Regions from separate parts of the Herbaspirillum sp. FG34 genome, predicted to be linked through region 2. Evidence: predicted binding sites of a transcription regulator. Region 2 holds the regulator's gene; the other holds the start of a gene.
The links. Region 2 encodes sigma-54, which starts transcription at its own class of promoters, with help from an activator protein. Its sites were predicted from a motif close to TGGCANGNAANCTGCTTT; they were not measured.

Region 1 (7,347 bases), on a different contig from region 2:
GAAGGTCGGCCTGACCTTTTCCTCGGCCATTCCCGCTGCGGTGATTTCGATGGCGGTGCTGCGCCTGTTCTCCAATGCCAACATCCTGGAAAACAACATGGTCCAGACCCAGGCGTCTGCGGCCGGCACCTTGTCTTCCATCATCTTCATCCTGCCGGGCCTGGTGATGATGGGCCACTGGCAGGGCTTCCCCTTCCTGCAGACGCTGGGCATCTGCGCCGCCGGCGGCATGCTGGGCGTGATGTTTTCCATTCCGCTGCGCCGGGTGATGGTGGTGCAAAGCGCGCTGCCCTATCCGGAAGGGGTGGCGGCCGCTGAAATCCTGCGCGTGGGCAGTGCCGACGCCGACGGTGGCGAGCAAACCCGGCGCGGCCTGCGCGATATTCTCTTCGGCGGCACCCTGGCAGCAGCCTTCAGCGTGATTGCCAGCGGACTGAAGTTGTTTGCCGAAAGCATCAGCCTCTGGTTCACCGCCGGGGCCTCGGTGGTGCGTCTGACCATGGGATTTTCGCTGGCGCTGGTGGGGGCGGGCTACATGATCGGCATCGTCTCCGGCATCGCCATCCTGATCGGGCTGGTGATTGCCTGGGGCGTGGCCGTGCCTTATCTCACGGCGGTGACCCCGCATGCGGCTGACGTGGCCATGTCGGACTTCGCCAATGGGCTGTGGAAAAGCCAGGTGCGCTTCATCGGTGCCGGCATGATCGGCGTGGCGGCGGTCTGGACCCTGGCCACGCTCTTCAAACCCATGCTCGAAGGCGTCAAGGCCTCGCTGTCGACGCTCGCGCGGCGCCAGCAGGGCAGCACCGAGCGCACCGATCAGGACATGTCGCCGCGCTGGATCATCGCCATCAGCCTGGCCATGATTGCGCTGCTGGCGGTGGTGTTTGCCTCCTTCCTGTCGGAGGCGCCGGTGTCGCCGGCGCTGTTCATCGGGCTGATCGTCTATGCGGTGGTGTTTGCCTTCGTGTTCGGCTTCCTGGTGGCGGCGGCCTGCGGCTACATGGCCGGGCTCATCGGTTCCTCCTCCAGCCCGATTTCCGGTATCGGCATCGTGGCGGTGATTCTGGTGTCGGTGCTGCTGCTGGTCTCGGGCGCGGTCGATCCGCTGCTGGCCACCCCCGACGGCAGCAAGCTGGCCATCGCGGTGGCGCTGTTCGTGACCGCCGCCATCATCGCGGTGGCCGCCATTGCCAATGACAACCTGCAAGACCTGAAGACCGGCCAGCTGGTCGGCGCCACGCCCTGGCGCCAGCAGGTGGCGCTGCTGGTCGGTTGCGTGGTGGGTGCGCTGATCATTCCTCCGGTGCTCAATCTGCTCTACAACGCCTACGGCTTCACCGGTGCCCTGCCGCGCGCCGGCATGGATGCGGCGCAGGCCCTGGCGGCGCCACAAGCCACGCTGATGACGGCCATCGCGACCGGCATCTTCACCCGTGAGCTGAACTGGACCATGCTGGGCGTGGGGGTGGCGCTGGGCATCGTGCTCATCGTCATCGACTGGCTGCTGGCCCGTCGTGGCGGTGTGGCGCGCCTTCCGGTGCTGGCGGTAGGCATCGGCATCTACCTGCCGCCGATGGTCAGTAGCGCCCTGTTCCTGGGGGCCTTGCTGGGCTGGCTGATTGAACGCGCATTGCGGCGTCGTGCGCTGGCCGCTGGTGCCGATCCGCAGGCCTATGCGGACCAGCCGCGTCAGCGTGGCATTCTGGTGGCATCCGGCCTGATCGTCGGGGAGAGTCTGGTCGGCGTGCTCTTGGCGGCCATCATCGGCTTTACCGGCAAGGATGCACCGCTGGCCGTGGTGTCGGGCGCGTTTGAGTCGACCGCACAGTGGCTTGGACTGGTCGCGCTGGCGCTGGTACTGATCGCCTTTGCGCGGCGCATCCTGCCGGCGCGCTGAAGAGGCCCTAATACCCGCCCAGCATGCGCCGATACTGGACCGCCTCGGCCACGTGCGTCTGCAGGATGTGTTGGGCATCGGCCAGGTCGGCGATGGTGCGGGCCAGTTTCAGCACCCGGTGATAGGCCCGCGCCGACCAGTTCAGCCGCAGCATGGCGGCCTGCAGCAGTTGGGCCGCGGCATCGTCGTGCTGGCAGTACCGGTCGATTTGGCTGCCACCGAGCTGGCTGTTGGGTTTGCCTTGGCGCTGCCATTGACGTTCAAAGGCGCGTGCGACGCGCTTCGCGATGGCGGCGCTGGATTCGCCCGGCTGCTGGCTGGCCAGTTCGGCGGGGCTCAGGGCGCTCACATGGATCTGCATGTCGATGCGGTCCAGCAGCGGACCGGACAGGCGCGCCTGGTAGCGCTTGACCAGCTCGGGCGTACAGCGGCAGCGGCCTTGCGGATCACCATGCAGTCCGCACGGACAGGGATTCATCGCCGCAATGAGCTGGAAGCGCGCCGGGAACCGTGCCTGCCGCGCCGCCCGCGATATCACGATATGCCCCGATTCCATCGGCTGGCGCAGCACGTCAAGCACGCTGCGCGGGTACTCGGCGATCTCGTCGAGGAACAGGACCCCATGATGCGCCAGCGAGATTTCTCCGGGCCGGGGTGAACTGCCGCCGCCGACCAGCGCCACGGCGGAGGCGGTGTGGTGCGGTGCGCGATAGGGGCGTTGGCGCCAGCGATCCATGTCGACACTGCCGCTCAAGGATTGCACCGCCGCTGACTCCAAGGCCTCTTCCAGCGTCATCGGCGGCAGGATGCCGGGCAAGCGCGTGGCCAGCATCGACTTGCCGGCACCGGGTGGCCCGACCAGCAGGATGCTGTGCTGGCCGGCCGCGGCCACTTCCATCGCGCGTCGCGCCTGTAACTGCCCTTTGATGTCGCTGAAATCCGGATAGGTCGGCACGTCCACTGCCGACCGTGGCGGGTGCCGCTGCAGCCGGGCCGCAGGGTCGCGCGTACTGAAGTGGCTGCAGACCTCCAGCAAGGACCTGGCGGGAAGGATGTGCGCCTCGGGCAGCAGTGCCGCTTCGTCGGCATTGGCCGCCGGCAGGATGAAGCTGCGTGGCTGGCCGTGTTCCTGGTGCTCCCGCTGGATGGCGCAGGTCATGGCCAGCGCGCCGCGAATGGGCAGCAACTGGCCCGACAGCGACAGCTCTCCCGCATATTCATGATCGTCCAGCCGGTCCGCAGGAATCTGCTCGGAGGCGGCCAGGATGCCCAGCGCAATGGGCAGATCGAAGCGTCCGGATTCCTTGGGCAGGTCGGCCGGAGCGAGGTTGACGGTGATGCGGCGGGCAGGGAATTCAAACCGGGCGTTTTGCAGCGCTGCCCGAACGCGATCACGGGCTTCCTTGACCTCGGCTTCGGGGAGCCCGACGATGGTAAAGGCCGGCAAGCCATTGGCCAGGTGCACCTCGACCGTCACAGGCGGGGCGCTCATGCCGGCCAGGGCGCGGCTGCGCAAGACTGCCAGGCTCATCGCAATGCGCCCGGCAGCTTGTCAGCAGGAAGAAGGGAAGGGGGAGAAAAAGAGAAAAGTGTCCGGGCCAGGATCATGGAGTCTGTTTTTGCTGAGCCTCAAGCTCGGCAACACGCGCTTCCAGCGCCTCCAGGCGGGCACGGGTCTTGGCCAGCACCTGGGCCTGGACGTCGAATTCCTCGCGCGTGACCAGGTCCAGCTTGGCAAAACCCTGACTCAGCATGGCCTTGACGTTCTTCTCGATGTCCTTGGCCGGAGAGTTCTCGATCGCCTTGTTGATCTTGGATTGCAGGTCTTCAAAAAATGGGGGCTTGTCCATGTCGGATCTCCTTGGCTGATAGCTGTACTGCAAGTTTAGCGGTTTCCCGCTCATCCTCAAACCGCGATGTCCTGTACAGACTGCATTTTTGTGCACAGGTGCCGTCACGAGGTTGAATTTTCTTTCGAGAAATGCGCCGACTTGGTGATCCTGGCCTCGCCCACCACCCACGCACCAAAATGTGATTGCCGCGTCCGATGCAGGTTTGACAAAAAACAAGCAATATCGCACCAATGACGTGCATCGACAGGCTTGATGCACTATTTTGAAGCTGTTCTCGAAAAAAATCGTTGCAAATCTCTGGTTTCACGCAAAAAGACAAGTCTGCCTTGCCGAACGGACATGGCACGGCTCCTGCTAAAGGGTTTGGGCAAAGACAAAAAAACGACTTTATTGTTCAAACATAAACCAGAGGGAAAGTCATGAAGAAACTGATTCTTGCAACAGCCATCGCCGCATCCTTCGTTTCTACCGTGGCCCGCGCCGAAGACGCCAAGCCGGATAATGAATTGAGCTTCAACGCCGCCGTGGTGAGCGACTACCGCTACCGCGGCCTGACCCAGACCCGTTTCGACCCGGCGCTGCAGGTAGGTGCTGACTACACGCACAACCCGACCGGTCTGTACGCCGGCACCTGGCTGAGCAACATCAAGTGGATCAAGGACGCCGGCACCCTCACCGGTACCGATACCAAGGGTAACGTCGAGTGGGACATCTACGGCGGCAAGCGCGGTGACATCGGCGGCGGTTTCACCTATGACGTCGGCGGCCTGTACTACTACTACCCGGGCAACACCCTGGCCAACAGCGGCGCCAAGAACGCCAATACCTTCGAACTGTACGGTCAGGTCGGTTACGGTCCGGCCTATTTCAAGTATTCGCAATCGCTGACCAACCTGTTCGGCGCCGTCAACAGCAAGTACAGCCAGTACTTCGATCTGGGTGCCAACATCGAGACCTACTATGGCGTCATGCTCGGTCTGCACCTCGGTCACCAGAACGTGCGTGGCAACCCCGGCCAGTTCAGCTACACCGACTGGAAGGTCGGCCTGTCCAAGACCTTCGACGACGCTGCCGGCATCACCCTGGGCCTGGCCTATGTCGGTACCGACCTGAAGGACGGCGTGACGACCACCCCGGCATCGGATGGCACCAAGAACGTCGGCAAGAACGGCTTCGTCTTCTCCATCAGCAAAACTTTCTAACAAGAGGTTCGTATGAAACTGATCACAGCGATCATCAAACCGTTCAAGCTGGACGAGGTGCGTGAAGCCCTCTCCGCGATCGGTGTGCAAGGCATCACCGTGACTGAAGTCAAGGGCTTCGGTCGTCAGAAAGGCCATACCGAGCTGTATCGCGGTGCCGAGTATGTGGTCGATTTCCTGCCCAAGACCAAGATCGAGGCGGCCGTCGACGACGCCATCGTCGAACGCGCCCTGGAAGCCATCGAGACTGCTGCCCGCACCGGCAAGATCGGCGACGGCAAGATCTTCGTCCAGGACCTGCTGGATGTGATCCGTATCCGCACCGGCGAGACCGGTAAAGACGCTCTGTAAAAAAGGGGAATTCTAATGAGCATGAAGAAAATGTTTTCCGGCGCGCTCGCCATTGGCGCGCTGTTGTTGGCGGTAGGCTTTACCGCTCCGGCCCAGGCGCAGGACGCGCCCAAGCCTGAAGCCGCAGCGGCCACCGCCGCTGCCCCGGCCGCTGCCGCTCCGGCTGCGCCCAAGGCTGACGCCGCTGCCCCGGCGGCGGCTCCCGCCGCACCGGCCGCTGCTGCTGCCGCGCCGGCACCGGTGCCCAACAAGGGCGATACCGCCTGGATGCTGGTCTGTACCGCCTTCGTCATCCTCATGACCCTGCCTGGCCTGGGTCTGTTCTACGGCGGCCTGGTCCGCAGCAAGAACATGCTGTCGGTGCTGATGCAGTGCTTCATGATCTTCTCGCTGATCTACATCCTGTGGTTCGTCTACGGCTACAGCATCGCGTTCACCGAGGGCAATGCCTTCTTCGGCGGATTCGACCGACTGTTCCTGCACGGCTTGACGGGTGACTCCAACACCGGCACCTTCAGCAAGGGCGTGGTCATTCCGGAACTGGTCTTCGTGGCCTTCCAGGGTGCGTTTGCCGCCATCACCGTGGCGCTGATCATCGGTTCCTTCGCCGAACGCGTGAAGTTCTCGGCGGTGATCCTGTTCTCGATCCTGTGGTTCACCTTCTCCTACCTGCCGATGGCCCACATGGTCTGGTTCTGGCCGGGTCCGGACGCCTTCACCGACGCTGCTGCCGCTGAAAAGGCGACCGCCATCTCGGGCTGGCTGTTCCAGAAGGGCGCGCTGGATTACGCTGGTGGCACCGTGGTGCACATCAACGCCGCCATTGCCGGCCTGGTCGGTTCCTACGTGATCGGCAAGCGTATCGGTTTCGGCAAGGAAGCCTTCAAGCCCCATAGCCTGACCCTGACCATGGTCGGTGCCTCGTTGCTGTGGTTCGGCTGGTTCGGCTTCAACGCCGGTTCCGGTCTGGAAGCCAACGGCACTGCTGCCCTGGCCTTCGTCAACACCATCCTGGCTACTGCTGCTGCCGTGCTGTCCTGGAGCTTCGGCGAATGGATCGGCAAGGGCAAGCCTTCCATGCTGGGTGCCGCTTCCGGTGCCGTCGCTGGCCTGGTGGCGATCACCCCGGCCGCTGGCTTCGTGGGCGTCATCGGCGCCGTGGTCATGGGCCTGATCGCTGGTCTGCTGTGCCTGTGGGGCGTGAGCGGTCTGAAGAAGATCCTGGGTTCGGACGACGCGCTGGATGTCTTCGGCGTGCACGGCGTGGGCGGCATCCTGGGTGCCATCCTGACCGGCGTGTTCGCAGCCCCCAGCCTGGGCGGCACCGGCATCTATGACTACGTGGCCAACGCCGTGGCACCGGATTACTCCATCGGCGGCCAGGTCTGGATCCAGTTCCAGGGCGTGCTGACCACCGTGATCCTGTCGGGTGTGGTCTCCTTCATCGCCTACAAGATCGTTGACGTCGTCATCGGCCTGCGTGTGACCGAGGAAGAAGAACGCGAAGGCCTGGATATCTCCAGCCACGGCGAATCGGCTTACCACTAAGCATCGCTCTACTGAGTCTGCAGTATTCCTTCGGGGCTGGAAACGGCCTCTTTATCAGGCGCCTTCGGGCGCCTGTTTTCATTTGTAGGCATTTGTAGGCGTTCGTACGCGTTCGTACGCTTCACAACATGAAGAAAAGCGCATACTTGTCATATCGCCAAGTTGTCTGCCGGGTTGTCGCTTTTTCGTCATTTTTCTTCATGAAAAAAGCTTTCCCGATGCAATGCCGCGTCGCAGGCGGATAATTCCCGAGTAATTGAGTCGGACTCTTTAAAATGCCGTCTTCATCGCCATGTGAACACTCCCGTCCACGCCTTTGCAGCGACCGTGGCCGGGCCGGGCTTTGCTGAAATGACAACGGCGGTTTCTACCGCGTTGCAACACGGTTTCAGGAATCCGCTAAAATCGACACTCGCTGCCGGCATTTACATCTCGTTAAGGTCTTTTATGGTCCCGCATCTTGTCACCGCTCTCAATGGTCCCCTGCTGGAGC
Region 2 (7,347 bases):
CCGACGGCTCCACCAAGGTCGAGCCGACCATGGATGCCGAACACGTGGCCCGGGCCATCCTCTACATGGACAGCCTGCCGCTGGAGGCCAATGTGCAGTTCATGACCGTGATGGCGACCAAGATGCCCTATATCGGGCGGGGTTGAGCCGGCTTTCCTTTGCCAGATGAAGAAATGGCCGCAGTGATGAGCTGCGGCCATTTTTCTGAAGCGGTGAAAGGCTTGATCCTCTAGCCGATGAACAGCGCAGGACCCACGCCAATCTGAGATATTTGCAATCCGGCGTCGGAAGAGATGTTGCGGGACACGAAGAGCGTCAGCCCGGATTGCCCTTCATGCCCTGCCACTCCGGCGTCAACTGCATGGAAATCCCGAACATGTCCAGCACGCGCCCCAGCGTGTGATCCACCATTTCTTCCATGGACGCAGGGCGCTGGTAGAAGCCGGGCAGGGGCGGGAAGATCACGCCGCCCATTTCCGTGACCGACGTCATGTTGCGCAGATGGGCCAGATTGAACGGGGTCTCGCGCACCATCAGCACCAGTCGGCGGCGTTCCTTGAGCACCACATCGGCTGCACGGGTGATGAGATTGTCGGAGAGGCCATGCGCCACGGCGGCCAGGGTCTTCATCGAACAGGGCGCCACCACCATGCCGGCAGAGGCGAACGAGCCACTGGCGATGCACGCGCCGACATCGCGCACGTTGTGCACCACATCGGCCAGCGCTTCCACATCCTTGCGCCGCATGTCCAGTTCCTGATGCAGATTGAGCACGCCGGCTTCGGAGACCATCAGATGCGTCTCGACCTGACCATGCTTGCGCAGGTGTTCCAGCAGCCGGACACCATAGATGGCCCCGGTGGCCCCGGTGATCGCAACGATCAGGCGCTGGCGGGGCTGACTGGAAGAAGCACTCATGCGCGCTCTACAGGGCAGGGCAGACTCAGCCCTTGATCAGGGTCTGCAGCTCGCCCGAGGCGTACATCTCGCTCATGATGTCGGAGCCACCGACGAATTCACCCTTCACGTACAGCTGGGGAATGGTCGGCCAGTTCGAGTATTCCTTGATGCCCTGGCGCACGTCGGGGCTTTCCAGCACGTTGACGGTGACGATGTTCTCGGCGCCGCTGGCCTTGAGCAGCTGGATGGCCTTGCCGGAAAAGCCGCATTGCGGGAACTGTGCAGTGCCCTTCATGAACAGCACCACAGGGTTTTGGGTCACGGTTTCTTTGATCCAGGATTGGACGTCGCTCATGGCTGTGCCTTTAAAAATGGGATTGCCCGACATTATAGGGAAAAGCCGGCAGGCGCGTTGAAATCGGCAGCACGCCATTCGTCCGTCCGAGCCGGCGGGAAATTGCATCAAGGAAATGATTTATACCGTATGCAGTTTGCTCTGGGTAGCAGATGAGGGTGCTGCGCAAGACATTCAAGCAGAGCGATGAACAATGTTCACTGCGGTTTTGCCGGGAAGTTGCCCGGCGTAATGATTTATATTTTTTCCACAGGCATCGCTAGATGCTGTGGCCCCAATGAAAAAGGGCGCTTGCGCGCCCCTTCCTCGTGAAATCCGGCTGGCTTTCTCAGCAGCCCTGCAGGCTGCGAGGTGGCTTGCCGTTGGTGTCCTGGCTTATGCCGCTCCGGCTACCGCATCCTCGGGCGTGTCGTCCGGCAGGCGCTTGGCAGTGGAGTGATGCTCCTGCAACTTGTCCTTGTGCTTGATGACCTGGCGATCGAGCTTGTCGATCAGGGTGTCAATGGCAGCGTAGAGGTCGTGTGCGATGCTTTCCGCATGTAGATCCTTCCCCTTGATGTGGACGTTGATTTCCGCTTTTTGGCGCTTTTCCTTTTCTGTGAGTTTATCTACGCTCAGGATCACGCTGACGTCGATCACGTTGTCGAAATGGCGCTTGATACGCGAGAGCTTGCTTTGCACGTATTCCCGGATGGCGGGGGTCAGTTCGAGGTGGTGTCCACTGATGGTCAGATTCATACAAGACTCCTATCGTGAAGTCACTGGAGGTTCGTGCAATCGATCCTGCTGCAGCTGTACCACGGGCACGGTCTTCGTGTCGGATGGCGTGGGCATCAGTCGGGATGCTTGCCTGAACACAGCAACGGTACTGCAGAAAAACTGAGGAAAAACTCAGAGGGACTTGCGGAGATTGACTGGCGGAATCTTCAACACTTCGCGGTATTTGGCGACTGTGCGTCGCGCGACCACCATGCCTTGTTCTGCCAGCATATCCGCAATCTTGCTATCGGATAATGGGGTCTGCGGGTTTTCGGCTCCTATCAACTGTTTGATCAGCGCCCGTATCGCGGTGGAGGAAGCTTCGCCTCCGGTTTCAGTCGCGACGTGGCTACCGAAGAAGTATTTCAACTCAAACATACCATGCGGAGTGAGCATGTATTTCTGAGTCGTCACGCGAGAGATGGTGCTCTCGTGTAGACCCAGTGTATCAGCAATTTCACGCAGCACAAGGGGGCGCATGGCCACTGCACCATGGGAAAAGAAGTTTCTTTGACGTTCCACAATAGCCTGCGCGACGCGCAAAATCGTATCGAAACGTTGCCGCATGTTCTTGATGAGCCACTTGGCTTCCTGCAACTGCGAGGACAGCGAACCTTCGCCCTTGGCCTGCTTCAAGGCACTGGCGTACATCGCATTGACGCGCAGCTTGGGCATGACCTCATGGTTGAGCATGACCTGCCAGCCGTTCTTTGTCTGCTTGACAATCACGTCCGGCACCACGTAGTCCGAGGCGTCACGCGCGAATTCGGCACCCGGATGCGGACGGCACTGGCGGATCACGGCCTGGGCTTCACGCAGGTCTTCGTCGTCACAATCGAGGGCCTTCTTGATCTTGTTGAAGTCGCGCTGGGCGAACAGCGGCAGGTAATCCTCAACGATCCTCAGCGCCAGCTTGCGCGTGACAAAGGGGATCTTGGGCAGGCGGCGGATCTGCAAGGCCAGGCATTCGCCGGCACTGCGCGCGCCCACGCCGGCCGGGTCCAGGCTCTGCAGCAGCTTGAGCGAAATCGACAGCTCTTCCATGTCGATACCCAGCTCTTCAGGCAGGCGCGCGAGGATGTCCTCCAGCGGTTCTTCCAGATAGCCGCTCTCGTCGAGCGCATCGGTGAGCAGTTCCAGCAGCGCACGATCGCGCAGGGTGCGCGCAGTCACGCGGATCTGTTCCAGCAGGTGTTCGCGCAGGGTCAGTTCATGGGCTTCCAGCTGCGGGCGGGCATCGTCGTCATCGGGTGACTTGCCGCTGCGGGCGACGTCATCGAAGCTCCAGTCGGCATCACCGGTGACACCGGTGTCCGGATTGTTGTCCTGGTACTCGAAGCTGGAATCGCCATCGCTGGCAGCGGGCGTCGCTTCGCCGCTGTTTTCATGAGGGGTGTCGGCCACGCCACTGGAAGGCGAACTGGAGACGGCACCGTCGGCCAGCAGACGCACCGAATTGTCGAGAGCGTCATCGAGACGCTCCAGCAGGGGATTGTCGGAGAGGATCTGTTCCAGTTCCTGGTGCAGTTCCAGCGTCGACAGTTGCAGCAGCCTGATCGACTGCTGCAGTTGCGGCGTCAATGCGAGGTGCTGCGAGGTACGTAACTGGAGCGACTGTTTCATCTGTCTTTCTGAAAGCGGCGTGGCCCGCGGGTTGCTGTGCCTGTCGTTGCGTGATGCCTGGGTGTCGGTGATGCTCGATACGTAGGGCGACTGTGCTGCTTACATGCGGAAGTGCTCGCCCAGATAGACGCGGCGTACCGACTCGTTGGCAATGATCTCTTCCGGATTGCCGCTGGCCAGCACCGTGCCCTGGTTGATGATGTAGGCGCGATCGCAGATGCCCAGCGTCTCGCGCACGTTGTGGTCGGTGATGAGCACGCCGATGCCGCGCTCCTTGAGGAAGCGCACGATACGCTGGATCTCGATCACCGCAATCGGGTCGATACCGGCAAACGGTTCATCGAGCAGCACGAAGCGCGGATCGGTGGCCAGCGCGCGAGCGATCTCGACGCGTCGGCGCTCACCGCCCGACAGTGACAGGGCCTGGCTTTCGCGCAGCTTTTCGATTTGAAGTTCGTGCAGCAGGTTGTTGAGGCGGCCCTCGATTTCATCGCGCGAGAGCGGCTTGCCGTCTTCCTGGCGCAGCTCCAGCACGGCGCGGATGTTGTCTTCCACCGTCAGCTTGCGAAACACCGAGGCTTCCTGCGGCAGGTAGGACAGGCCCATGGTGGCGCGCTTGTGAATGGGCATGCGCGAAATGGGCGCGCCATCCAGGTCGATCTCGCCGCCATCGGAGGGTACCAGCCCCACGATCATGTAGAACGAGGTGGTCTTGCCGGCACCATTGGGGCCGAGCAGGCCGACCACTTCGCCGCTGCGCACTTCCATCGAGACATCGCGCACCACCTGGCGCGCGCCGTAACTTTTCTTCAGGCCGCGAACGACCAGCGAACTGGCTACCATCCTTACTGGTCCTTTCCGTTCTGACGACGCGCTGCCGGCTGGGCCGGTGCTGCGGGCTGGGCGTCCGTGGCCGGCGGCGGGTTCTTGGGCTGGATCACGGCCGTGATGCGGCCCGCGCCCGGCTTGCTCTGGCCGCTGGCAGTGTTGTTGACCGAATAGAATTCGGCGCGGCTGTCATAGGAAATGAATTCGCCGTTGACTTCATCGGTGATGCGGTCGCCGTCCATGCGCTGGATGTGGGCGCGCTGGAACAGCTTGGACACTTCCGTCTGCTCCGAATACTCGATGCGCTCGGCCTGGCCTTCGATCCACAGATTGGGGCCGCCGTCACGCTTCTGGCGGAAGGTTGCCAGCGCACCAGGCGCGGCATACAGCACCGCATTTTCATAACCGTACTGATCGGTCGTCAATACCACGCGGCCGGCCTTGATGATCAGGGTGCCACGTGTCATCACGACGTTGCCGGTGAAGGTCTTCACCTGGCGCACGTCGTCATAGACCATCTGGTCTGCCTCGATGTTGGTGGGCTTGGTGGAGTCCGCCTTCTCGGCGTTGGCCACACCGCACACGGCAGCCAGCATCAGCATCGGCAGTAAGAGTGAGCGTTTCATTGGTTTCCTGTCTGTTCGATTCTTGGCGTTCTTGTGCCGGACTGAACCGGCTTAGCGTTTCTTCGGTGCGGGCTCGTAATAGCCGCGTACATTGCCGAGCAGCTGCACCACCTGCGTCGCATTGTTGGCCACCATGCCCACCCCATTGAGGCGCGTGGTCCCCATGGTCATGGCGACCGGCTTGTCGGTCTTGACGATTTCATCATCGGGTAACAGCAGCAGGTATTGCGAGACCAGGTGCATTTCTTCGCGGCCCTTGTAGGGCGCGCGGATTGCATTGGCATTGCCGTACATGTGGATCTGGGTCTGGTCGTCGGTGACCCGTGCGGTATCCGAATAGAGCTGCATGGGCGCCTGATTCTGGTCCAGGTTGTGCACCACCGGCTTGGTGATCTCGAAGGAGTCATCGCTGGGGAAGTGCACCATCTTGACGCCGGAAACGTCATAGCGCGGCAGGCCGGTCGGACCCATCTTCACGTAGCTGAAGTTTTCCAGATAGTAGTCGGGTTTGCCGCGCGGACGCTGCGCCGGCTGCTGGTCGCCGGAGGCGCGCATGACCTGCATGACCCAGAAGCTGCCCAGGGCCGCCGCGATCAGGATCACCAGGATCACCGCCAGGCGGATGCGTTCGGCCTGGCGTTCGCCGCTGCGCCCGCTCATGCCAGGTACGGCGCCAGCGCCGCCTCGTAGTTGCCTTGTGCGGCCAGCACCAGGTCGCAGATCTCGCGCACCGCGCCATGGCCGCCGGCGGCCTGCGTGACATAGTCGCTGCGCGATTTCACCTCACGATGACCGTTGGCCACGCAGGCCTTGAAACCCACGCGGGTCAGCACCGGCAGGTCGATGATGTCGTCACCCAGGTAGCCGCACTCCTGCGGGGTGAGCTGTACTTGCTGCAGCAATTGCTCGAAGGCCTGGCGCTTGTCATGGATGCCCTGGAACACATGGGCAATGCCCAGGTCGCGCGCACGGCGCAACACGTAGGGAGACTGGCGCGCGGTGATGATGGCGGCGGCAGTACCGTACTGCTGCATCATCTTGATGCCGTGGCCGTCGAGGGCGTTGAAGCGCTTGAAGACTTCCCCCTCGTCGCCGTAGTACAGACCGGCATCGGTCAGTACCCCGTCGACGTCGAAGATCATCAGGCGGATCGCGGCCGCCTTGGCGAGTGCAGCAGCGGGCAGGGTGCTGGCGAAGGCTGGCGCGTTCATCAGATCACCTTGGCGCGAGTCAGGTCGTGGATGTGCAGCGCGCCCGTGAGCACGCCGTCCGCATCGGTGACCAGCAGCTGGTTGATGCGGAACTGTTCCATGAGCTGCACCGCGTCCACCGCCAGTTGGTCCTGCTGGACGGTCTGCGGATGGGCGTGCATGACATCGGCGATACGGAATCTGGTGAAGTCCGTACCGCGCTCCAGCAGACGGCGCAGGTCGCCATCGGTGAACACGCCGATGGGCCGGAATTGCTCATCGACCACGGCGGTCATGGCCATGCCCTTGCGCGTGATTTCCATCAGCGCGGCCGAGAGCGACACATCCGGACGCACGGCGGGAATCGCTTCGCCGCTGCGCATGACGTCGCGCACGTGGGTCAGCAGGCGCCGGCCCAGCGCACCACCGGGGTGGGAGCGGGCAAAATCCTCCTCGACGAAACCGCGTGCGTCCAGCAGCGACACCGCCAGCGCATCGCCCATGGCCAGGGTAGCCGTGGTGCTGGCCGTCGGGGCCAGGTTGAGGGTACAGGCTTCCTTGGCCACGCCGACGTTGAGGTGCACGGCGGCCAGCCTGGCCAGGGAGGAGTCGTCGTTGCCGGTCATGGCGATGATCACCGTGCCCATGCGCTTGATGATGGGAACGATGGCCAGCAGCTCGGCCGTTTCGCCGGAATTGGAAATGGCGATGAAGACATCACGTGCCGTCACCATGCCCAGGTCACCATGTGCGGCCTCGGCCGGGTGCATGAAGAGCGCGGGGGTACCGGTAGAGGCCAGCGTGGCGGCCATCTTGCGGCCGATGTGGCCGGATTTGCCGATCCCCGAGACGACGGCGCGGCCTTCGCATTGCAGCACGGCTTGCACGGCCCGCGCCAATGGCTCGGCGCTGTCGTCGCGCAGGCGGTCTTTCAGTGCCAGGATGGCATCGGCTTCGATCTGCAGGGTCTGGCGTGCCAGGTCGATGGCGCGACGGGCAGCCCCGGCCGAAAAAGATGCAGGCGTGGTTTTGTCATCGGTTACACTCATAACCGAAGTATAAACGA

Region 1: ACODSZ_RS17540 (TorF family putative porin) is a predicted target of sigma-54. The motif match lies at 4,094-4,111, and genes of this name have one in related genera.

The regions. Positions count from the first base shown of each region.
Region 1 covers NZ_JBMDJS010000014.1:133,920-141,266, forward strand. The annotation lists gene ACODSZ_RS17525 (OPT family oligopeptide transporter) at 1-1,900, shown strand, start outside; gene ACODSZ_RS17530 (YifB family Mg chelatase-like AAA ATPase) at 1,908-3,431, opposite strand; gene ACODSZ_RS17535 (accessory factor UbiK family protein) at 3,505-3,750, opposite strand; gene ACODSZ_RS17540 (TorF family putative porin) at 4,173-4,955, shown strand; gene ACODSZ_RS17545 (P-II family nitrogen regulator) at 4,968-5,306, shown strand; gene ACODSZ_RS17550 (ammonium transporter) at 5,322-6,854, shown strand; gene gshA (glutamate--cysteine ligase) at 7,302-7,347, shown strand, end outside.
Region 2 covers NZ_JBMDJS010000017.1:75,664-83,010, reverse strand. The annotation lists gene ACODSZ_RS19040 (SDR family oxidoreductase) at 1-146, shown strand, start outside; gene ACODSZ_RS19035 (UbiX family flavin prenyltransferase) at 316-918, opposite strand; gene grxD (Grx4 family monothiol glutaredoxin) at 944-1,255, opposite strand; gene hpf (ribosome hibernation-promoting factor, HPF/YfiA family) at 1,631-1,993, opposite strand; gene ACODSZ_RS19020 (RNA polymerase factor sigma-54) at 2,147-3,637, opposite strand; gene lptB (LPS export ABC transporter ATP-binding protein) at 3,737-4,480, opposite strand; gene lptA (lipopolysaccharide transport periplasmic protein LptA) at 4,483-5,091, opposite strand; gene lptC (LPS export ABC transporter periplasmic protein LptC) at 5,143-5,751, opposite strand; gene ACODSZ_RS19000 (KdsC family phosphatase) at 5,748-6,302, opposite strand; gene ACODSZ_RS18995 (KpsF/GutQ family sugar-phosphate isomerase) at 6,302-7,330, opposite strand.